Regions from separate parts of the Bordetella genomosp. 7 genome, predicted to be linked through region 1. Evidence: predicted binding sites of a transcription regulator. Region 1 holds the regulator's gene; the other holds the start of a gene.
What was found. Region 1 encodes FliA, which starts transcription of late flagellar genes. Its sites were predicted from a motif close to CTAAAGTTTNNNNNNNNNNNGCCGNTA; they were not measured.
Positions count from the first base shown of each region.

Region 2: the regulator FliA is predicted to act here: its motif matches at 1,989-2,015, upstream of flgM (flagellar biosynthesis anti-sigma factor FlgM).

Region 1 covers NZ_NEVI01000015.1:4,779-16,413, forward strand. The annotation lists gene motB (flagellar motor protein MotB) at 1-156, opposite strand, end outside; gene motA (flagellar motor stator protein MotA) at 169-1,044, opposite strand; gene flhC (flagellar transcriptional regulator FlhC) at 1,162-1,740, opposite strand; gene flhD (flagellar transcriptional regulator FlhD) at 1,754-2,077, opposite strand; gene CAL18_RS09265 (RNA polymerase sigma factor FliA) at 2,409-3,149, shown strand; gene CAL18_RS09270 (FliC/FljB family flagellin) at 3,303-4,439, shown strand; gene CAL18_RS09275 (TDP-N-acetylfucosamine:lipid II N-acetylfucosaminyltransferase) at 4,626-8,534, shown strand; gene CAL18_RS09280 (WbqC family protein) at 8,539-9,288, shown strand; gene CAL18_RS09285 (formyltransferase family protein) at 9,288-9,968, shown strand; gene CAL18_RS09290 (hypothetical protein) at 9,986-10,816, shown strand; gene CAL18_RS09295 (hypothetical protein) at 10,826-11,608, shown strand; gene CAL18_RS09300 (DegT/DnrJ/EryC1/StrS family aminotransferase) at 11,634-11,635, opposite strand, start outside.
Region 2 covers NZ_NEVI01000010.1:207-11,841, reverse strand. The annotation lists gene CAL18_RS05755 (flagellar hook capping FlgD N-terminal domain-containing protein) at 1-212, opposite strand, end outside; gene flgC (flagellar basal body rod protein FlgC) at 233-652, opposite strand; gene flgB (flagellar basal body rod protein FlgB) at 661-1,068, opposite strand; gene flgA (flagellar basal body P-ring formation chaperone FlgA) at 1,249-1,953, shown strand; gene flgM (flagellar biosynthesis anti-sigma factor FlgM) at 2,078-2,368, shown strand; gene CAL18_RS05730 (flagella synthesis protein FlgN) at 2,394-2,867, shown strand; gene flhF (flagellar biosynthesis protein FlhF) at 2,870-5,179, opposite strand; gene flhA (flagellar biosynthesis protein FlhA) at 5,176-7,293, opposite strand; gene flhB (flagellar biosynthesis protein FlhB) at 7,321-8,460, opposite strand; gene cheZ (protein phosphatase CheZ) at 8,587-9,219, opposite strand; gene cheY (chemotaxis response regulator CheY) at 9,228-9,617, opposite strand; gene CAL18_RS05700 (protein-glutamate methylesterase/protein-glutamine glutaminase) at 9,713-10,768, opposite strand; gene CAL18_RS05695 (CheR family methyltransferase) at 10,779-11,635, opposite strand, start outside.

The DNA.
Region 1 (11,635 bases):
TTTGGGGACGATGGCGATCAGCCACATCACCAGGAAGAAAGCCATCATCGCCGTGATGAAGTCGGCGTACGCGATCTTCCAGCTGCCGCCATGGTGCACGGCCTGTGTCGCACGCTTGCGACGGACCACCACCCGGTGATTGTTCAGCGAACTCATCGGGGCTTCCCGTCAGGCGCGGCCTGTAGCGGCGGTTTTCGCCTGCCGCACATGCTCTTCCAGCTCACCGAACGACGGACGCACCGAAGAGAACAGCACCTTGCGCCCGAACTCCACGGCCAACTGCGGCGGATAGCCGTTCATGCTTGCCAGCAGCGTGACCTTGATGCATTCGAGCACCTTGACCGATTCCGACGTGCGCTGCGCCAGGCGCGCGGCCAGCGGGGCCACGAAACCGTACGCCAGCAACACCCCCAGGAAAGTGCCCACCATGGCTTTCGAGATCAGGTCGCCCAGTACCGCCGGGGGCTGGTCCACCGAGCCCAGCGCCTTGATGACGCCCAGCACCGCCGCCACAATCCCGAATGCCGGCAAAGCATCTGCCACCTGCTGCAGCGAATGGCAAGGCACGTCGCGCTCATGCCGGTAGGTCTCGATTTCCTCGTCCATCAGCGTCTCGATCTCGAACGAGCTCATGTTGCCGCTGATCATGATGCGCAGGTAATCGGTAATGAACTCCATCAGCCGCGCGTCCTGCAGAATGCGGGGATATTCATTGAAAATCGGGCTGGCGTCCGGGTCCTCGATGTGCGACTCGATCGCCATCAGGCCTTCCCGGCGAGCCTTGTTGAGCAACACGTACAGCAGCGCCATCAGCTCCATGTACACCTCTTTGCTGTACGGAGCCCCCTTTATCGCCTGCGGCAGCGACTGCCCTATCAGCGAGAGCGATTTGCGGGTGTTGCCCGCCAGAAAGGCGCCCAGCGCGGCGCCTGCGATCAGGGTCAATTCAAACGGTTGGTACAGGGCCCCCAAGTGCCCACCCAGCGCGACGAAGCTGCCGACCACCGCGACGAGCACCACCGTATAACCAATAACAATCAACACATCGGGCCTCTGCCATCGAGTCTAGAGTTGGCGACAATGATCTCCCGCGCAACCGCGTGCAAAAGCACGGGTTACGGGGAATTTTCGGGGGCTTTTGGACTTATTGAGGCGGCCCGCTCAGGAACGCGGGGCCGCCGCCATGGGCGCGCCTGCGCCCAGCGCGGCGCGGGCCTTTGCGGCAGCCCGGGTCTTGCCGGCCCGCGGCGGCGGGCGGCAGATCGCGCACACGAAGTCCCCCTGGGGATCATGGGCGTGGGCGATGAAATGCCCGCCGCACTGCCGGCAGGCAGAAAGCTGCAGCATGCCGCTATCAAAAAACCTGACCAGCATCCATGCCCGGGTGAAGCTGAGCAACGGTTCGTCGCCCTGCCCGACTCCGGCGTGCTCCAGGTACAGGCGGTAGGCGTCGATGGTGGCGCGGATGCCGCGGCTGGCCGTACGTGCATTCAGGAACGAGTACACGTTGTAGAACAAGGACGAATGGATGTTGGGCAACCAGGTCATGAACCAGTCGACCGAAAACGGCAACATCCCCTTGGGCGGAGAACAACCGCGGATTTCCCGGTACAGGCGCGACAGGCGGTCGTGGCTCAGGCGCGTTTCGGCCTCGAGAACCTGCAGGCGCGCACCCAGCGAGATCATCGCGCTGGCAAGGAGAATGTCGTCCGCTTCCTGCGCAACACTTTTGATAGACATGGCGGCAGACGGCTCAGGAGAGCTGCTCGACCGGCTGCTGGGCCAACAGAATCGTGGCATGGGCCTGTTGCAGCGCCCCGCCCAGCACGTCCTGGGTCAACGCCGACAGCAAGCTGTAGTCGTCGAACCGGAAGCGGCACAGCAAAGAGCTCGAACTGGCCAGCTTGACCAGCTGGGCGGGCGACAGACGCATCAGAATATCGGCCACTTCGTTGCTGAAACCCAGGCGGAACAGTGCTGCCGCATAGTCGTCACGCAGCATCCGCTGAGCCAGCAGCAGGTACGACAAGTTGACTTCCCGGATGTCGGCGAGCAAAGAACTATCTGCTGTGTTCACGCTATGGGCTCCTAGTTAAACAATGGTGTCATTACAAGCAACCGCAACTGGCGTCGGTGTTCCGCAGCCTTGTCACTAACGATACTGAATGTATCTATTGCTACCAATATGCGTGCAATTTATCATGCATATTGTCAATATTTATGACATTTCTCACAAATAAGGCCGTTTAGCTCGAATTTTGCTAAAAAAACACAGTTTAGTTACATTCGCACACGTTGTGTGTTAGTGAAACCTGTAAACAACCCGTCAAAACATTTCTTTTTTGTACAAATGGATCTGCCGGCGTTGCCGACAATCGTCGCTTGGCCTTCGATGTCGACCTATACGCATGCCTTACGCCGATGACAGCCTGGTGCGCTATGCGCCACTGGTACGCAAGCTTGCGCTGCAGATGCTCGCGCGGCTGCCGGCCAGCGTGCAGCTCGACGACCTCATCCAGGCGGGGATGATCGGACTCCTGGACGCGACGCGACGCTACCAGGAAACACCGGACGCCCAATTCGAAACGTACGCCACCGCGCGCATCCGTGGCGCCATGCTGGACGAGCTGCGCAGCCAGGACTGGCTGCCCCGCAGCGTGCGTACCAAAAGCAAGCGCATCGAGGCGGCGATCCAGCGCAAAGAACAAGAACTGATGCGCCCGCCCTCCGAAGGCGAGATTGCCGAGGAACTGGACATTTCGCTGTCCGACTACCAGGCGATGCTCAACGACGCGCGCGGCATCCAGATCATGCATTACGACGAGCTCGGCGCCGGCGATGGCGAGGAACGAGGGTGGCATGAATCCGCCTGCGATCCGTCCACGGACCCGTTGCAGGCCCTGCTTGCGGGCGACTTGCGCCGAGCACTCATCCAGGCGATCGACGCGCTGCCAGAGCGCGAGAAACTCGTGCTGTCGCTGTGCTACGAGCAAGGCCTGAACCTGAAAGAGATAGGCGCGGTGCTGGAAGTCACCGAGGCGCGCGTATGCCAGCTGCGCAGCCAGGCTACCGCCCGCATCCGCGCGCATCTGAAAGCGGGTGCGTGGCAAGCGCTGCCGGCCGAGGCGGGCCTGGCTCAGGTTCTATAGCGTCCGTCAAAAAGCACAGAAAAAAATAGCCGAAGGCCTCGCTTAAGTTGCCGGCAAGCGCGCCGTTACCCAGAGCAGCGGGGCATGCTGCCTCGCGAAGTGGGCGGCCTGGCTGCCCGGTTTGAAGAAGCCTTTCTCTCTTGGGAGCTATTCATGGCTGCTGTTATCAACACCAATTACCTGTCTCTGGTTGCGCAAAACAACCTGACGAAGTCTCAATCGGCCCTGGGTTCGGCCATCGAGCGCCTGTCCTCGGGCCTGCGCATCAACAGCGCCAAGGACGACGCTGCCGGCCTGGCAATCGCCAACCGCTTCACGTCCAACGTCCGCGGCCTGACGCAAGCGGCCCGCAACGCCAACGACGGCATTTCGATCGCTCAAACGACCGAAGGCGCCACCGCCGAAATCACGACCCACCTGCAGCGCATCCGCGAACTGTCGGTGCAAGCCGCCAACGGCACGTACTCGTCGACCGACCTGGCCTCGATGCAAGACGAAGTCGAGCAACGCCTGGCCGACATCGACCGCATCAGCCAGCAAACCGATTTCAACGGCGTGAAGGTCCTGTCCGCCGATCGCAGCCTGACGCTGCAAGTCGGCGCCCGCGACGGCGAAACCATCACCGTCGACCTGAAAGAAATCAGCTCCAGCACGCTGAGCCTGGCCGACTTCAGCATCGCCGGCCCGACCGGCACCGCTTTGCCCTACACGGGCGGCACCGCAGCCGGCGACGTGACGCTGAAATCCACCGATGGCTCGGGCGATCCCGCCGCGGTCAGCGCCGCTGCCGTCACGCTGAAGGACGTGAGCACCGGCACGCTGCAACCTGGCCTCACGGGCGCTCTGGACCTGGTCCAGGACGAGCGCGGCAACTGGTACGTGACCGAAGGCTCGGGCGCGACCCAGGTTTACTACGCTGCCAGCGTGAGCGTAACGGGCGGCACCGGCACCGGCGCATCCGCCGCCCCCACCGCCACGGTGACCTACGATTCGACCAAGGCCCTGGGCACCGCCAGCGACGATCCGATGGCCAAGCTGGACACGGCCCTGAACACGGTCGACACCCTGCGCAGCAACCTGGGCGCGGTGCAGAACCGCCTGGAGTCCACGGTGTCGAACCTGAACAACATCGTGAACAACCTGTCGGCTTCGCGCTCGCGCATCGAAGATGCCGACTACGCGGTCGAAGTGTCCAACATGACGCGTGCCCAGATCCTGCAACAGGCAGGCACCTCGGTCCTGGCCCAGGCCAACCAAGTGCCGCAGACGGTTCTGTCGCTGCTGCGTTAATCGCGAAAGCGGGCCGGTCCGCCAGGCCGGCCTGCCGGATACTCCCGTATCCCCTGGAAAGCCCCTTTTAGAAGGGGCTTTTTTATTCGCGCCCCAAATAGACGGTTTTTTTGTTCGCTCTCCGGCATATTGCCGGCATCGGCCCGGCGGTACCCTGACGCCCTACTTCATTTTGCAAGCCGGCCCATGCCCAGAACCGTCCGCCCGCCCCGCAAGCCTTCCGCCTCCGGCAAAGTCCTTACCATCATGGGGCTGTCCGAACAGCAGGCCATGTCGCGTACGCGCAGCCACCCAGGTGATGTCAACGCCTGGAAAAGCCTGGGCGCGCATTGTGTAGAATCGGGCCGCCTGGCCCAAGGGCGCACCGCCCTTGAACGGGCCCTGGCCATGGCGCCCCGCGATGCGGAAGCCCTGCGCGTGATGGCGGACCTGGAAGTCAAGGCCGGCGCGCTCGAAAATGCCCGTGCGCGGCTCGAAGCCGCCCTGGAAATCGAGCCCGGGCATCAACTCGGACGCATCAAGCTAGCTGAAATCCTGCACCGGCTGGGACGCCACGATGACGCGCTGCAGTGCCTGGATCAGATGGGCAACCCTGATCCGCATCGCGTAGCCTGGCTGTCATGGCGCGGGGTGATCCTGCTCGCGATGCAGCGCTATGACGACGCGCGCAAGGACTTCGAGGCCCAGCTTCAGCTTGCGCCCACCGACTATTCCGCCTGGAATAACCTGGGAAACGTCCACCGGGACACCGGCAACCTGGACGAAGCTGCGCACTGCTATGGCAAAGCGGCGTCTTACAACCAGACAGATCCGCTGCCGCGTTCGAACCGGCTGACTGCCATGCATTACCAGCCGGATGCGACGGTCGAAGACATCCTGCAGGCGTGCAGGGACTGGGGAGCGGTGTTCATGCCGGCCGTGCGCCCCGAGCGGCCGGTGCCGGCAGACCGCACGCCGTCCAGAGTGCTGCGGGTAGGCATGTTCTCGGACGGATTCCGCCAGCATCCTGTCGGCACCATGACGGTTTCCGCGCTTGAGCACCTGGCGGCGCACGGAATCGAGATCTACGCCTACACGACGAACAACTCCGTCGATGCGATTACGCGCCGCTTCATGGCGCTCGCACGCCAGTGGGCGCCGATATATCACCTGGACGACACACAGTTCGCTGCACGTATCCGCGAAGACCAGATCGATATCCTGATCGACCTGAGCGGACACAACGCGGGTTCGCGCATCCGGGCGATGACCATGGAGCCGGCCCCCCTGCTGGTCAAGTGGGTGGGCGGGCTCATCAATACGACGGGCGTCGAGGCCATCGACTACCTGATCAGCGACCGCATCGAATCGCCGGCCGGCAGCGACCACCTGTACACCGAAAAGCTCATCCGCATGCCGGATGACTATATATGCTTTGTGCCGCCGCCCAGCCCACCGGCAGTGGGTCCACTGCCGGCATTGCGCAATGGCTACATCACTTTCGGGTGCTTCAACAACCCGACCAAGGTCAACCGGGCTTTGTTGGCACGCTGGGCGGAGTTGATGCACGCGGTGCCGCACTCGCAACTGTTCCTCAAGGGCGCGGCCTATGCCACTGCCGAAATGCGCCAACGCGTCGTCGACACCCTGGCGGGGCATGGCATTGCCGAAAGCCGGCTGCGGATCGAGGGGCGTTCGCCCCATCTGGAGCTGCTGTCCCGATATAACGAAGTCGACATTGCACTGGACCCCTGGCCGTACTCTGGCGGCCTGACCACATGCGAAGCCCTGCTCATGGGGGTTCCCGTGGTCACCCTGCCAGGGCCCACGTTCGCGGGCCGGCATTCGGCCACACACCTGGTTAACGCAGGCATGCCAGAACTGGTCGCCCGCGACTGGGCTGAATACCAGGCACGCGCAGTCGAACTGGCCAGCGACCTGCAAAGTCTCGCCGCCATACGCACCCATCTCCGTGACGTCCTGCTGAACTCGCCAGTCTGCGACGCTCGGCGATTCGCGCGGCACCTGGCCGTCGCCCTGAGGGCCATCTGGTGCCGCTACTGCGACGGCAAGGCCCCCGCGGCCGTCGTGTTGACCGATGATGGCCGACCCTGGTTCGAGGACGAACCTGACGCACGCGCCCTGCCCGGTCCGGCCGAAACAGGTCATGGCGGCTTCAGCTTCTCTTTCCAAGGCAAGGTAGTCACCGTCGACCACGGAGGCGGGCTGGCGAGCAGCCGCCGCATCAGCGAGCTGAACCGCCTGGGGACATTCACCTTCCTTGCGATCGACCCGGCGGGACGCGTACACGGCGCAGACGCGCTGCAACGCGAAGGCGACCTGCAGCATCATCCGCATATCGCGCTGGGCGACGGACAGGATGCAACGCTGTATGCGTGCCTGGACGCCGCATTCAGCGGCACCCTGGAACCACTACCCAAGGCAAGTATCTTCCCTCTGGCGCGCAACGGCAGTGAAGTACTGGCGAGACTGCCAATTCCCACGATACGTCTTGACGACGTGCAAGGCCTGCCACGCGCCGAATGGCTGATATTGGACAGCGCCCACGACAACCTGAAGGTCCTGGCCGGGGCGCATCGCGCACTGGCAACGACGCTGGTGGCACAGGTCGCCGTCGACATGGTTGCGCTACGCGCAGGCCAGCCCCACCTGGACGACATCAGCCGCGCGCTGCGCCAGCATGGGCTGCGCCTGTTGCGCCTTGCCAATATGCAGTACCAGAGCTACCTGGACTGCCCCCCGGCGAATACCGACGGCGTGGCATCGCAACTCGTACGCGCCGACGCGGTATACGTTCCGGACGAGGCCCGCATGGCGGCCTTGACTGACGATGAACGGCGCAAACTGGCGTTCATTCTGCATACCTGCTATGGCGCCACCGATATGGCAAGCGCGGTGCTGGACGGCGCGCGAGACGATGCGGGCTCCCGCTACCGCGCCACCATGGGTTGGACGCCACCCGCCGAACAACGCCCCCATCCTGACTCGGTTAACGCGGCAGACACCGGCCCGCGGCGATTCGTGCATATTTTCTATAACAATATGCACAACCAACAATTCATCTCGATACTGGCCGATCCCGAGGTCAACCGGACATTCCGCCATGACGTATTTGTAGAGCGGTCTGCGTCTATCCCCGGATACAGCAACGACCTGAGCTGCCACCCCAGGGCGTCATTCTTCGACCACGCGGCGGACCTGCAGCGGATCGCGCAGGCCGCCAGCGCCAGCGACGTGGCGGCAGTTATTTTTCACGGCATGTTCTTCGCGTGGCAGAAGAAGCTGGTAGAACTCGTGTCACCCGACAAGAAAAAGGTGTGGGTGGCATGGGGAGGCGATCTCTATGGGCCTATACAACGGCAGGCGCTCATCACGGATACGGTCCGCAGGCTCGATGCCGTGGCGACGCTCACTCAAGGAGACTACGAGGTCTTCACGCGCCACTACGGCCCCAAGCCGCACATTCCGTTCTCTTACGCGAGCGCCTCGCGCTTTGCCGATATCCGGATTCCCGTAAAGAAAGACAACACCATCTTTATCGGCAACAGTGGCGACCCTACGAACAACCATGTCGAGATCATCGAGGCCCTGGCAAGCAAGCAGGACATCAAAGATTACGATCTGGTCATTCCCTTTTCTTACAACGCCCCGCCGGGCTACGAGCCCGTGCTGATCGAGGCGCTGAAGAAACATGGGCTGATGGCCCGGGCGAACATTCTGCGCCAACTGATAGACCGGGCGGAATACCTTGAGATGCTCGCCCGCGCGCGTCTTTTTATATCGGCCCATCATCGCCAGCAGGCCATGGGCAACATGCTTGCCTCCATCTATTTCGGGGCCGGCACAGTCTTGCGCAGACGGATCTCGGTAGGCGGAGACATCATCGCCAATCCCGCCTGGGAGCGCATGGTTAATGAGTTTTCGGCAGCGCCCGTGGACTTCGCCGATCTGCCGCGGTATTGCACCATTGCAGAGCTTCCGGCGCTCGATGGCGCAGCACTGCAGGCTGCGCGGTCCCGAATTGATGCGCTACAGGATATGCAGCGATTCAAGCAGAACGTGGCGGCGACTTTCAGCGCAATCGCGGATCTGTAGAGCCATGACGGACACCGCCTCTGCCTGCCAGCAATGGCCGCCTCATGCGAATACCGTCGCGATCATGCAGCCCTATGCGTTTCCGTACCTGGGCTATTTCAACCTGGTACAGGCATGCGGAGTTTTTGTCTTCTACGACGACGTGAACTTCATCACGCGCGGGTGGATCAACCGGAACCGGGTTCTGGTCAACGGGCAGGCGCATCAATTCTCCATCCCCTTGTCGGGCGCCAGTCAGAACAAGCGGATCCTCGATGTCGGGCTGCATGACTTCGGCGCTTTCAGAAACAAGTTCCTGAAACAACTTAACCATGCGTACTGCCGTGCGCCCTTCTACGAGTACGGCCTGGCCTATGCCGAAGAGGTGCTGTCAAGCGATTACGATCGGATCGCCGACCTGGCCATCGCGTCAGTCACTCTGCTGTTCAGGAAGCTGGGGATCGATCGACGCTTCCTGCGATCTTCGGAAGCGTTCCCGGCATCCGTCGGCACCGGCCGCAGCGGCCGGCTGATCGATATCACCAAGGCATTGGGCGCATCCCGCTACGTGAACCCCGCAAGCGGCGCCTCGCTTTACGACAAGCCGCATTTCGAGGACAACGGCGTGGCCCTTTCGTTCCTGCAACCGCTCTTGCCTGAATATCGGCAGGTCGGTCCGGCAGAATTCGTGCCGGGGCTGTCCATCATTGACGTGCTGATGCACAACGACCACGACAGCGTCCGGCAGATGCTATCCAGTTATAGATTGCAGTGATGACCGACACAGCCATGTATAGAGTCGTCTTTCTGGGCAGTACCGGTGGCGCCGTACTATCGCGACTGGTCTCGCACGAATTCGTGCGGGAGTTGACGCACGAAGTCGTGGCCGATCGTCCATGCGGATTTCTCCAGATCGCGGAGCAATCCGGCATGGCGACGGCAATGTTGCCTGCCAATAACGGCCACGAGTTTTCCATGGCGTTGCATCGCCGCTATGACGGCATGTCGAATCTCATCTTCCTGAGCTTCTATACACGCCTGCTCACAAATCCGCTGCTCGATGGCCACAAGGGACGACTGTTCAACTGCCACCCTTCCGTGCTGCCGTCCTTCAAGGGCATGCATGGGTTCGACGACACGTATGCATCCAGCAGCCTGTTCATGGGTTGCTCCCTGCACCAGATCGACGCCGGCATCGATACGGGCCCCTGCGTGCTGCAGGCGGCCCTTCCCATTGATCGCCGCCTGCCCAAGGCGCAGTTAAGGCATGGCGTATTCCTGGCGCAATACTATTCGGCGCTGCAATTCTTCCTGTGGCTGAAACAGGGCCGCCTGGTTATCGATGCCACGGGCCATGCCTCTGTCCGTGACCTGCAGTTCCGTACTTCGCCGTTTTCGCCGAATCTGGATGCGGATTTCTTCGCCCAGTGCGGAATCCCGAACGAACTTATATAGCAACCGTACCGACCGACATGCCGCCGGCCAGCCGCCCCCCCGTAGACCTGCGCAATGACGCCAACCATCCGCTCGTGCTGCGATACGCCGAAATACACGAATCGGCGCTTCTGGACGGCTGCCTGGCGCACGGCAGGGCGCAGCCCTCGCTTTGCATGAATACCTCGACGCCCTTCTACAGAGCGGCCCGCCGCGCCGTAGAGCACGGAATCGACCGTCCGGACGCCGTCGATCTGGTCCGCGAGGCCCTGCGCGCCTACTACGACCAGGTCCAACCCTCCAGCGCGGCCGAATGGCTGGGATTGGGCGCAGATGCCGCCGTGGCATTGCAGACCGCTCCGCCATGGGCTGCAGTGTTTCCGTGGCGCGCCCGCACGCTGGATTCTTACCGCATGGCGTATGAGAAAGCCGCTTACGAAGAAAATCGCGCCACCGGGCGCGACAGGGGCATAGAAGATGGCTGGCTCTTCTGTGGCCCGGTCAGCGGCGAAAAAATGCAGATAGAGGCCGAACGTATCGTCTATGTACTGCGCCGCATCGCGCACACCGGCTATCAGCGGTCAGACGATCCCGATGGCGATGTCAAGGCCACGGCACTGGTAAACGAAAACATGGAATGGCGCTGGCTGATCACCGCCGGCAACCATCGTGCCAGCGCGGCGGCTGCCCTTGGCTACGCGTCCATTCCGATACGCGTGAACCTGGTTATCAGCCGCGCCGACGCGCCGTTCTGGCGGCATGTGCGGGAGCGCCTGTTCAGCCTTTCCCAGGCTCTCTCGATCTTTGACAACATCTTCAATGGCCGGCCCACGCCGCTCGCCGATGCGTGGCTGCGCAATCCCGCATAAGGAATCTACATGAGTATCTCGACCCAAGACGCGCTGCACCTGCGCGATATCCTGCTGAACCAGGCGCAGAACGAAAAGCACCGCGGGTATCACATCCTGCCTGAGCGATTTCTTCAGGCATTGGCCGGATCTCATGAAAACACCTATACCTTCTACGAACGCGAGCGATTCCGCTATTTTTGCCAGCATGTCGATTTCCAGGGAAAGAGCGTCATCGATATTGGCTGCAATATCGGATACTTCCTGTTCAGCGCACTGGACCGGGGCGCGTCCAGGGTGACGGGATACGAAGGCAAAGCATCATGCGGCGCATTTTTGCATGCCGCCATCGAAGCAGCCGCGGCAGGCGACCGGTTCAGCTTTTTCAATGAATACTACAGATTCAACACGCCCGCCGAGCCGCACGATATCGGCATACTGCTCAATGTGCTTCATCACCTGGGCGATGACTATGGCAACGCCACTGACATGGCATCGGCCAGGCAACAGATGCTGCAGCAGCTTAACGGCTTGTCCGCGTCGGTAAGCACGCTTATTTTCCAGATGGGTTTCAACTGGAAGGGCGATCGGAACGCCTGCCTGTTCGACCGCGGCACGAAAGCCGAAATGATCGACTTTGTGCAAACGGGCACCCGGGGCCGATGGGCCGTGCGCTCGATTGGCATCGCCCAGAGAGATGCCGGCGGTGTGCAGTATCGGCCGGTGGACGAATCGAACATTGCGCGCGATGACAGCCTGGGCGAGTTTCTGAACCGCCCCATCTTCATTCTGGACTCAATGGCCAGGCCCTGACCCGCCTGCGCCGTAGCGGGCCGCGCT
Region 2 (11,635 bases), on a different contig from region 1:
AGATTGTTGATGCCCTCTACGGTGGAGATCTGTGCAAGCTGCGAAGTCAGCTCGGCGTTCTCCATGGGATTGAGCGGATCCTGGTTCTTCAGCTGCGTCACGAGCAGCGTCAGGAAGCGGTCCTGCAGGCCTTGCGCGCTGCTGGCGCTGTTGGCGGCGGTTTGCGCAAGCGCCAGCGCGGTGGGGTCGGGGGAATTGTTGACCGTGGTCATCCGGTGCTCCGATCAGGGGGTCACGACTGACCGATGGTCAGCGTCTTCATCATCAGTTGCTTGGCCGTGTTGAGCACCTCGACATTTGCCTGGTACGAACGCGATGCGGCGATCATATTGACCGTCTCGGCCACGGGATCGACGTTGGGCATGGTCACGTAGCCTTGCGCATCGGCCAGCGGGTGGGCCGGGTCGTAGACGCGCTTGGGCGGCGACGCGTCCTGGACGACGCCCGCCACGCGCACGCCGCCGATTTCCCGGCCGTACGGCTGGCCGGCGGCCGGATCGACCTGGAACACCACCTGGCGGGCGCGGTACGGCTGCCCGTCCGGGCCTACGACGCTGTCGGCATTGGCCAGATTGCTGGCTGCCACATTCATGCGCTGCGATTGCGCCTGCAGTGCCGAGCCGGATATTGCGAAGATGCTGGTCAGAGACATAACCTGGCCTACTCCTGAATGGCGGACATCATCGAGCGGATACGCCCGGAAACCAGCTGCAGCGTGCTCTGGTAATGCATGGTGTTGTCTGCGAACCGCACGCGCTCGGCGTCCATATCCACCGTATTGCCATCTACGCTCGGCTGGTACGGCAGCCGATACTGCAGCTCCGCGGGATTGGGCATGGCGGCCTTGCCCGGGATATGACGCGCAGAGGTCAGCGCCAGATGGGTGTCGGGCAAGCGCATGCGGGTATCCAGTGCGTCGCGCATGGCGGCCTGGAAATCGAAATCCCGCGCTTTATAGTTGGGCGTGTCGGCGTTGGCGATATTCGAAGACAGCACCTCCTGCCGCTGCGCACGCAACGCGAGCGCCTGCTGGTAGAAGCGGAAATCCTCATTGAGCCGGTCTAGCATCCTGGAAGCGTCCTGCGCAAGAAAAGATGGGGACGAACAGAATGGCGGCCTGTCCGCCACTCCTTTTTGCATGACGGCATCTTAGGGGCGGCGCGCGCCACACAATCAACCAAATAAACCGTCATTTTTGAGTCAATTCGCCCCTTGCCCGCGTGGGCCGGCTCCTACAATGCCTGCATCATGCAAACGCTACCGCGCTTCTTCGCAGGCCTGGCAGTGGCCGCCTTGCTGCCATGCGCCACGGCTGCCCCGGCCGCGCCCGCCACGGCGGACGCCGCGGCCATCGGGCGGGCGGCCGAAGCGTTCCTGCGCGAGCAGGTGGGCCCCGTGCCAGGCGACTTATCCATCGCGCTTGACCCGATCGACACCGGCCGCACGCCGGCCTGTGACGCGCTGGCGCCGTTTCTGCCTTCGGCGTTGCGCCTGCGCTCGCGCATGACCATCGGCGTGCGCTGCACCGCGCCGCAACCCTGGACCCTTTATCTGCAGGCCAGCGTAAGCGTGCGGGGCACCTACTATGCGGCCGCGCATACCATCCGGCCCGGGCAAGCCATCCGGCCCCACGACCTGGCGCCGCGCAACGGCGACCTGGTGACGCTGCCGCCCGGCGTGGTAACCGACCCGGAATCAGCCATAGGCATGCGGGCGCGCTACCGCATTACCGCCGGCCAGACAATGAAAATCTCGGCGCTGCGCAGCGCCGACGCCATTACCCGCGGGCAGCAGGTCCGCATCACCGCGCGGGGCCGCGGCTTCGTGGTCAGCAGCGACGGACAGGCCCTGGCCGATGCTGCGCCGGGCGCCACGGTGCAGGTACGCACCAGCTCGGGCCAGGTCGTCAGCGGCATCGTCCGCAGCGCCAGCCTGGTAGAGGTGGCCCTATGACAAGGCCCTGCGCTGATGGGCGCCGCGAATCCGCGCTAAAGTTCTCCATCCGGCCGCCGTTACAACAACCAGAGCCGGCCACCATGTTGCGCGCCTGCCGGCGCCAAGCCCTGCGGAGAACCTCTTGAAAATCACGACACCTGCTTCCCGTCCGATCGGCCCCCAGGCGCCGACGGGGCGCACCGACGCCGCGGGCCACCCGGCGCAGGGAGCCGGCGCATCCGGACCGTCGAGCGCCCAGGTCGCCTTGAGCCCGGCCTCGCGCCAATTGCTGGCATTGCAGTCGGGCGACAACGATATCGACGTCGAACGCGTGGCGGCCATCCGCACGGCGATCGCGTCCGGCCAATTGCAGATCGACACGGGCCGCATCGCCGACAGCCTGATCGCCAGCGCCCGCGACCTGCTCAAGTAACCTCCCCTTTCTGTACGGCCTCGCCATGGAACTGCCCGATAGCCTGCTCGATTGCCTGGTGCGCGAAACCGCGCTGGTGTCCGAATTCTCGGTACTGCTCGAAGCGGAAACACAGGCATTGGTAAATCGCGAGGCATTCGACCAGTTGCCCGGGCTCGCGCAGCAAAAAGAAGAGCTGGCCCTGAGGCTTGCGGCACTGAGCGATCACCGCGACAGCTTGCTCGCACGCCTGGGCTTGCCCGCCGGACACGAAGGCACCGGCCAGGCAGCCGCGCAGGATGCCCGACTGTCCGAAACCTGGCAGGTTCTGCTGGCCCGGGCCGCCAAGGCGCGCGAGCTGAACGACCGCAACAGCGCGCTGGTCGAGCTCAGCCTGCGCTATACGCGGCAATCGCTCGATGCGCTGCGCGAGCTCAGCGGCGTGGCCACCGCAGGCACATACGATGCGCAGGGCCGCGGCCGCCGCGCCTACGGCGGCAAGAACATCGTCGCGGCCTGAGTTCAGGCCGCCATTTCCAGCATCGCAAAGATCTTCAGCAGCGCAGCCGGCGCCGCGCGCGGCGTCAGTTTGCGGCCACGCGCCAGCGCGCTCTGCAGCATGGCGTCCAGTACGCCGGCGCCGGGCGCCTGGGCTATCTGCCAGCATGCCGTCCCCAGTTGCGCGGCCACGGCCGCACGTGCCGCCGGATCCGACGCGTCCATCGTTCCGGACAAGGCCGCCCACGCCCACGCCATATCGCGAAACGCGCGGCGCGCCTGGTCTTGCCGCACCAGCCAGCGGGCAACGACTGCGGCGTCGGCATCGGCCGCCGACAAACTGGTCAAGGCAAACAGTTGACGCAGCAGAGTGCCGTCGGCGGCAACGACCCTGGCGCACACCAGCCGTGCGTTCTGGGGCGGCGTGCCGCGTCGCGGCAAAGCCACTTCCGTGCCCGATGCCCAGAGCCCGGCAAGGCCGGCATCGCCTGCGCCCGCCGGGCGCAGCGCCGGTACGCCGGCCATGGCCGGCACGGGGCCGACGGGCAAGTATCCCAGCGATTTGCCCACGGCATTCAAGTGGGTAGGGCAATCGTCATGCAGGACTTTCAGCGCGCCCGCCTGGCGCATCACCCAGGCGGATCCTGGCGGCAAGACCCGCCACGGCGGTTCGTGGCCCGAGTCCAGCACATGCACCAGGGGAATGTTGGGCAGCCCGCCGGCCAACGCCGCCGCCACGTCGGCCGCGGCGCGGTCGGCGCGCGCGACGGCTTTCGGATCCGCCACGGCAGCCGCCCTCCGCGCCCAATGCACGGTGGCCTGCGCCGCGCCCAGTGCGTCGCCCCGGTCGCTCATGAGCACGGTGGCCCGCAAACCCGCTCCGGGCAAGTCGACGCCATTGAGGGAGGCCTCGCCATGCACCGCCAGCAGCCAACGTTCGCACGCCGCCGGAAATGCGCGCCGGATTGCCGCCAGGTCCTGATCGGCGCCCTGCCCCGCAGGGTCCCGAGCCTGGCCCAGGCCGCGCCACATGTCGCGAGCCTGCCCGCTGGCCACATCCCGCTCAAGCCAGTCGCAAGCCTGGCCAAGCAGCGCCCGGCCATCGTCGCGCCCCGGCAGCAATGCCGCAGCCAGCCACTGCCTGCGGCGCAGCGCGCCCGTGTCCGACGCAACGGCGCTGCTGGCGCGCCACAGTGTCGCCATATCGGCTTCGCTGGGCGCATACAGTGCCGGCGCGCGGGCCGGCGCGGCCAGCGCGCGGTCCACCAGTTCATCGGCGCGCGCCAGCGCCAGGTGCTCGGGCACCTTCTGCCCCACGCAGACGTAATGCACAGGCAGCCGGTGGCGGATGGCGGTATCCAGCGCCGGCCCCAGGCGCGAGGCTTCGTCCAGCTTGGTCAGGATGCAGCCGGCCACGTCTTCGCCGGCGCCGTTGCGGTACGCATGCGCCACTTCATCCAGCGTTTCGCCCTGGCTGGCCGCATTCAGTACCAGCAGGCGCCGCACTGGCCGCCCGGCGCCGCACAGCAACGCCGCCTGCGCGGCCACCTGGCGATCACGCTGGCTGATGCCGGTAGTATCGATGAGGATAATCTTGCGGTCCCCCAGTTCGGTCAGGGTGGCGCGCAACTCGGCCACATCCCGCACCGAGCGCGCCGGCACGCCCATCAGGCGTCCGTATATCTGCAATTGCTCGAGGGCCCCGATACGAAAATTGTCGGTGGTCAGCATTGCGACCCGCTGCCTGCCTTCGCGCGCTACACAGCGCGCGGCCAGCTTGGCCAGGGTCGTCGTCTTGCCCACGCCGGTCGGGCCTACCAGGGCGAAGACTCCGCCCTGGGCAAGCAAGTCGTCTTCGCATGCCAGTATGGGCAGATGGGTCACCAGTTCATTGCGGGCCCACGACTGCGCCTGGCGCAGTTCCAGGCCGGCGGGCAGGCGTTCGAGCATGGCGCGCACCAGCCGCGCGCTGAATCCCGCGTCCAGCAGTGCGCGAAACAGCGCGGCGCGCTGCGGTTCGCGCCCCGGCGCCTCGGCGCCACCCCACAACAGCCCGTCCAGGCGGCTTTCCAGCGCGCCGCGCAACGCGCCGATGGCCGCTTCCAGTGCGCCAGCTGATTCTGCGGCCGATGTCGGCGGCGCCTGCACGACGGGCAGGCTTGCCTCTGGCAGCGGCGCGGGCTGATCCGCCGGCGGGTCGTCCAGCGTGGCCAGCACTTCTATGCCCTCGGGCACGCTGCGGTTCGATACGATCAGCGCGTCGCTGCCGAGTGTCTCGCGCACCTGGCGCATGACGTCCCGGCTGGTGGCGCCTACAAAACGGCTGAGTTTCATGCGCCAGCCCCGATCAAGGCCGTGACGCGCAGCCTGCGTTCATCCGGAATTTCCGCGTTGGACAGTACGCCCAGCTGCGGCATGTGATGCCGCAGGAATCGCGCCAGCGGCGCCCGCAGCGGCGGCGACACCACCAGCACCGGCGCGTCGCCCTGCGCCTCCTGCCGGGCCACGCAACTCTGCGCTTCGCGCAGCAGCGTATCGGCCAGGCCTGGCTCCAGGCCGCCGCTGGTCGTCAGCGCCTGCACCAGCACGCGTTCGAGCTTGACGTCCAGGCCAATCACTCGAAGTTCGCCGTCGCCCGGGAACCACTGCTGGGTGATGGCCCGCCCCAGCGCGCGACGCGTCAGGGCCACCAGTTCCGACACCACATCCATCTGAGCGCCGGCCGAGGCGGCCTGCGCGGCAAGGCGGGGGGCGTGCTCGGACAACGTATCGATAATCGAGCGCATGTCGCGGATGGGCACTTCTTCGGCCAACAGCCCCTGCAGCACTTTCTGCAACGTTGTCAGCGACAGGGTCTTGGGCACCAGGTCCTCTGCCAGCTTGGGCGCTTCGGCGGAAATGCGGTCCAGCAATTGCTGGGTTTCCTGGCGACCCAGCAGGCTGTCCCCATGGCGGTGCATCATATGGTTCAGGTGCGTGGCGACCACGGTGCTGGCGTCGACCACCGTGTACCCGGCCGCCTGCGCCGAATCGCGCTCGGCGCTGTCGATCCAGGTTGCCGGCAGGCCGAATGCCGGGTCTGTCGTGGACGTTCCCTTCAGGGGCGTGGTGACGCCGCCCGGGTCGATCGCCAGCCACTGGTTGGGCATGGCGGTCCCCCGGCCGATCTCGACCCCCGACAGCAGAATGCGATAGTCGTTCGGCTTGAGTTCCAGATTGTCGCGGATATGCACCACAGGGGGCAGGAAGCCCACATCCTGGGCAAACTTCTTGCGCAGACTGCGGATGCGATGCAGGAGCTCGCCGTTCTGGGCATGGTCAACCAGGGGTATCAGCCGGTATCCGACCTCCAGCCCCAGCGGATCGACCATCGACACGTCTTCCCAGCTTGCCTCAGCGGCCGCGGCCTGGGCCTGCGCCGCTGCTTGCGACGGCTGGGCGGCTTGCGCGCGGGCCGCCTCCCTGGCCCGCTGGCGCAGCGTCCATCCCGTACCCGCCAGAATGGCGGCCAACGTCAGGAAGGCCAGGTGCGGCATATTGGGTATCAGCCCCATGATGCCGATGATGGCAGCCGTCAGGAACAACACGCTGGGGTTGGAAAACAGCTGCGTGAGTATCTGCTGCCCCACGTCCTGGTCGGTCGCCACGCGCGAAACCACCACGCCGGCAGCGGTAGAAATCACCAGCGCCGGAATCTGCGCCACCAGGCCGTCGCCGATAGTCAGGAGGGTATAGACGCGCGCTGCGTCGCCGACAGCCATGTCGTGCTGCGCCATGCCGACGATCAAGCCGCCGATGACGTTGATCACCATGATCAGCAGGCCCGCGATAGCGTCACCGCGCACAAACTTGCTGGCGCCATCCATCGAGCCGAAGAAATCGGCCTCCTGGGCGACTTCACCGCGACGCCGCCGCGCTTCTTCCTCGCCGATCAGGCCGGCATTCAGGTCGGCGTCGATGGCCATCTGCTTGCCCGGCATCGCATCCAGGGTGAAGCGCGCGCCAACCTCGGCGATACGCCCTGCGCCCTTGGTGATGACGATGAAGTTGATGATGGTAAGAATGATGAACAGGATGATGCCGACCGCGAAGTTGCCGCCCACCAGAAAGTGCCCGAAAGCCTCGATCACCTTGCCGGCCGCGTCCGGCCCCGTATGGCCATTGAGCAGCACCACGCGGGTGGAAGCCACGTTCAGCGACAGCCGCAACAAGGTGGCAAACAGCAGCACCGAAGGAAATGCGGCAAAGTCCAGCGGCTTGCGAGTGAACATCGCCACCAGCAGAATCATCACCGACAACGCGATATTGAACGTAAACAGCAGGTCGAGCAGGAAGGTGGGCAGGGGCAACACCATCATGCCCAGCACCAGCACGATCAGCACCGGGCCTGCCAGCAGGCGCGCATTGGCCGCGCCGTGGGATTTCAAAGCGGAAAGCAATTGGCTCATGCGTATGACTCTTATAGGCGGCCCGCGCTATCGCGCGTGTGCCAGCGGATCCAGTTCGGCCGGTACCGGCAGGCTGGCCGGCGCGTCGGGCTCTGCGCCCCACTCTGCCCGCCAGCTGCGCAGCTGGAACACCCAGGCCAGGACTTCGGCCACGGCGGTGTAGAGCGCGGCGGGAATTTCCTGCCCGATCTCAACATGTTGGTGCAACGCTCGCGCCAGGGGCGGCGCCTGGAGCAGCGGCACGCGGTGCTCGCCGGCCAGCTCGCGTATGCGCGCGGCGATCAGCCCGGCCCCCTTGGCCACGACGCGCGGCGCGGCTTCCCCTTCGCCGTACCGCAGCGCCACGGCATAGTGCGTGGGGTTGGTCACCACCACGTCGGCGCGCGGCACCTCGCTCATCATGCGACGCCGCGCCATCGCGCGCTGCTGCTGGCGGATGCGCGCCTTGACGTGCGGGTCGCCTTCGCTTTCCTTGTGTTCCTGGCGCACATCCTCCTTCGACATGCGCAGCTTCTTCAAATGGCTCCATATCTGCCACGGCACGTCCAGCGCCACGATGATGGCCAGCGATGCCACGATCAGCGCCGCGCAGAACACCACCAGACCCAGCGCCTTGGCCAGCGCCGCCGTAGGCGCGACATGCATCAACCCCAGCATCTCGTCGCGATGCGCCGAGATGACGGCTACCGCCACGCCGCCAACCAGCAGCGCCTTGGCCAGCGCCTTGAACAACTCCACGGCGGTCTGTGCGGAAAACATGCGCTTGATGCCGGACAATAGGCTCAGCTTCGAAAAATTGGGCTGCAACGGCTTGGTCGAAAACACAAAGCCGCCCAACAGCACGCTGCTGAGCACGGCGACCGCCATCAGCACGCCAAACAGCGGCAAGAGCACCAGCAACACCTGGCCCGCGCCATCCACGGCCTGCTCGACCATGACGCCGGCATCGCGGCCTATCCGCGCATCGAACCCCAGCCCATTGCGCAATACACCCGCAATGCCGCGATAAAGCCACGCGCCGCTCAGCCACAGCCCGCCCGTCCCGGCGGCCAGCAGCAGAAACGTGCCAAGCTCGCGCGAACGCGCAATCTGCCCCTCTTCCCGCGCCTTTTCCAGGCGCCGGGGAGAGGCGGCTTCAGTTTTTTCAAGGTCGCTATCGTCGGCCATGCTCGCGGAGTCATCTGCCGCCCGCGTGGCAAAACGGAACGGCCCGCCGAGATTCTAGGGGGCCGCGCACCTGGCCGATCAGCCAAGAAGCAGGGAGAAACCGCGGCTATTCCATGCCGCGCACGCCTAGAATCCCAGGCTGGCAAGCAGGTCGTCGACCTGGTCCTGGCTGGTTACCACGTCGGCCTTGCCGGCAGGGTTGACCTGGGGGCCGTTGAGCAGCGACTGCGCTTCCTCGCGCCGCTCCTGGGGCACGTTGTCCAGCAACACCTGCAGCAGTTCACGCTCGATGGCGCCCACCACGTCCATCATGCGCATGATCACCTGCCCCGTCAGGTCCTGGAAATCCTGCGCCATCACGATTTCCATCAGGTGACCCTGGGTCTGCTGGGCAAGCGCGGGCACGCCCCCCAGGAACGCGCGCGTGTCCTTGACCAGTTCGCGCGCCTCGGGCAACTCCAGCGGCTGGTCGAACCATTGTTGCCAGCGGGCATCCAGCTGCGATGCCGTGCGCGACAGGTTGTCCTGGAGCGGTCCGGCCGCGTCGGTGGCGTTCAGCACGCGGGTAGCCGCCTGCTCGGTCATCTGCGCGACGTAGCGCAGCCTGTCTCGGGCGTCCGGAATCGCCTGGGCCGCGTCCTTGATCGCCTGGTCCAGCCCCAGTTCCCGCATACTGTCGCGCAGCATGCGCGTAAGCGACGCGATACGGTGTATCAGGTCGTTGGGGTCGGCGCTGCTGCCTGGTTCCATTGCGCTCATCGTGCACCTCAGCCGGCCAGTTTCTCGAAGATCTTGTTCAGCTTTTCTTCCAGCGTCGCCGCGGTGAAAGGCTTGACCACATAGCCGCTGGCGCCAGCCTGCGCAGCCGCGACGATGTTCTCCTTCTTGGCCTCGGCCGTGACCATGAGCACCGGCAACGATTTCAGCGCCGCATCCGCCCGGATCTGCTTGAGCATTTCCAGGCCGTCCAGATTGGGCATGTTCCAGTCCGACACCACGAACTGGAAATCGCCATTGCGCAGCTTCTCCAGGCCGATGGCCCCGTCTTCTGCTTCGTCCACGTTCTCGAAACCCAGCTCCTTGAGCAGGTTTCGAATAATGCGCCGCATGGTGGGAAAGTCGTCCACCACCAGAATCTTCATGCCCTTGTCTATCATTTCCACTCCAGAAGATTTACTCATTCAATATTGCGAGACCGAAGGCGGGATCGCGTAAATGGCGCAGATGTCTGACTCCCACGGATGTCAGACACCTACACCCGCGTAGCGCGGTCGCCCAGCCTCGTCAGAATCCGTTCACTCATTTCCCACAGCGACACCACCTCGGCGGCCGCCCCCAGCGCGATGGCCTCGCGGGGCATGCCGAAAACGACGCAGCTGGCTTCATCCTGTGCAAGCGTATGCGCCCCCGCCTGCCGCATGGCCAGCAGGCCCGCGGCGCCATCCTTGCCCATGCCCGTCAGGATCACGCCGATGGCATTGCTCCCCGCCGCCTGGGCGGCCGAATTGAACAGCACATCCACCGACGGGCGATGGCGGTTCACCGGCGCGCTGTCCTCCAGCTCGATCACGTAGTTCGCACCGCTGCGCCCCAGCTTCATGTGCGTGTCACCCCCCGGAGCCAGGTACACGTGCCCGGGCAGTACCCGCTCGCCGTGCGCGGCCTCACGCACCGTCACGGCGCACAGGGCATCCAGACGCTGCGCGAACGAACGCGTAAACCCGGCAGGCATATGCTGCGTAATGAGTATGGCGGGGCTGTCGGGCGGCATGGGCCGCAGCACCTCGCGGATCGCCTCCGTTCCGCCAGTGGACGCGCCCATCATGACCAGCTTCTCCGAACTGGCGTAAGGCGTACGCAGGCGGGCGGCAGGAGCTGACGGCGAGACAGTCGCCGTGACGCGCAGGCGCGCGCGGGCCGCGACCCGGATCTTGTCCGCGATCAGTTCGGAATACTCGAGCATGCCGTGCCGTATGCCCAGTTTGGGCTTGGTCACGTAGTCAATGGCGCCCAGCTCCAGTGCACGCAACGTGGTTTCGCCGCCCCGCTCGGTCAGCGACGACACCATCACTACAGGCATCGGGCGCAGCCGCATGAGCTTTTCGAGAAAATCGAGCCCGTCCATCCGCGGCATTTCCACATCCAGCGTCAGGACATCGGGGTTATGTTGCTTGATCAGCTCTCGGGCAACCAGCGGATCGGGCGCTACCGCCACCACTTCCATATCCGCGTGGCTATTGATGATCTCTGTCATCAGGCCGCGCACCAGCGCCGAATCGTCCACACACAGGACGCGTATCTTGCTCATCATTGCCACCTCACTGCTGGCCGGAAGCGCTCACGCATTCGTAGACGGTCTGCCCCTGCAGGCGAAAATCCCGGCTGATGTACGTGAAGTTTTCCGAGTGCCCGGCGAACAGCAGTCCCCCGTCTTTCAACATCGGGACAAACCGCTTCAAGATGCGCGCCTGGGTGGGTTTATCGAAATAAATCATGACGTTGCGGCAGAAAATCGCATCAAAGCGCTCACCGATCGGCCAGACCGGCGCCAACAGATTCAACGGTTCGAACCGCACCATTCTCGCCAGTTCGCCACGCACACGCACCTGCCCTTCGTTGGCTCCTCGTCCACGCAGAAAAAATCGCTTCAGGCGGGCGGGCTCCATCCGGGCCACCCGTTCGGCGGCATATATCCCGGCGCGAGCCCGGCTCAACACCTGAGTGTCGATGTCCGTGGCCAGCACGCTCGCCCGCGCCGCGCGCTGCCCCAGCGCTTCGGCCAGGGTCATGGCGATCGAATAGGGCTCTTCGCCCGTAGAAGCCGCGCAGCACCACACCGACACCGGGTCGCCCCGCCCCCGCACGAAGGCCTCCAGAATCGGAAAGTGGTGGGCCTCGCGAAAAAACGCGGTCAGGTTGGTCGTCAGCGCGTTGACGAAATCTTCCCATTCCGGCGAAGCCGGCTGGCGTTCCAGTTGATCGAGATAGCCCGAAAAATCCTGCCGACCCAGCGCGCGCAGGCGGCGGGTCAGCCGGCTATAGACCATTTCACGCTTGTGCTCGCCCAGCGAAATGCCGGCGCGCTCGTGGATCATGCGCCGCACTCGCGCGAAATCGGCGTCGCGGAACTCGAACTGCCGTTCCGCCTGGAAAGGAGTACCGGTGGCTGGACTGC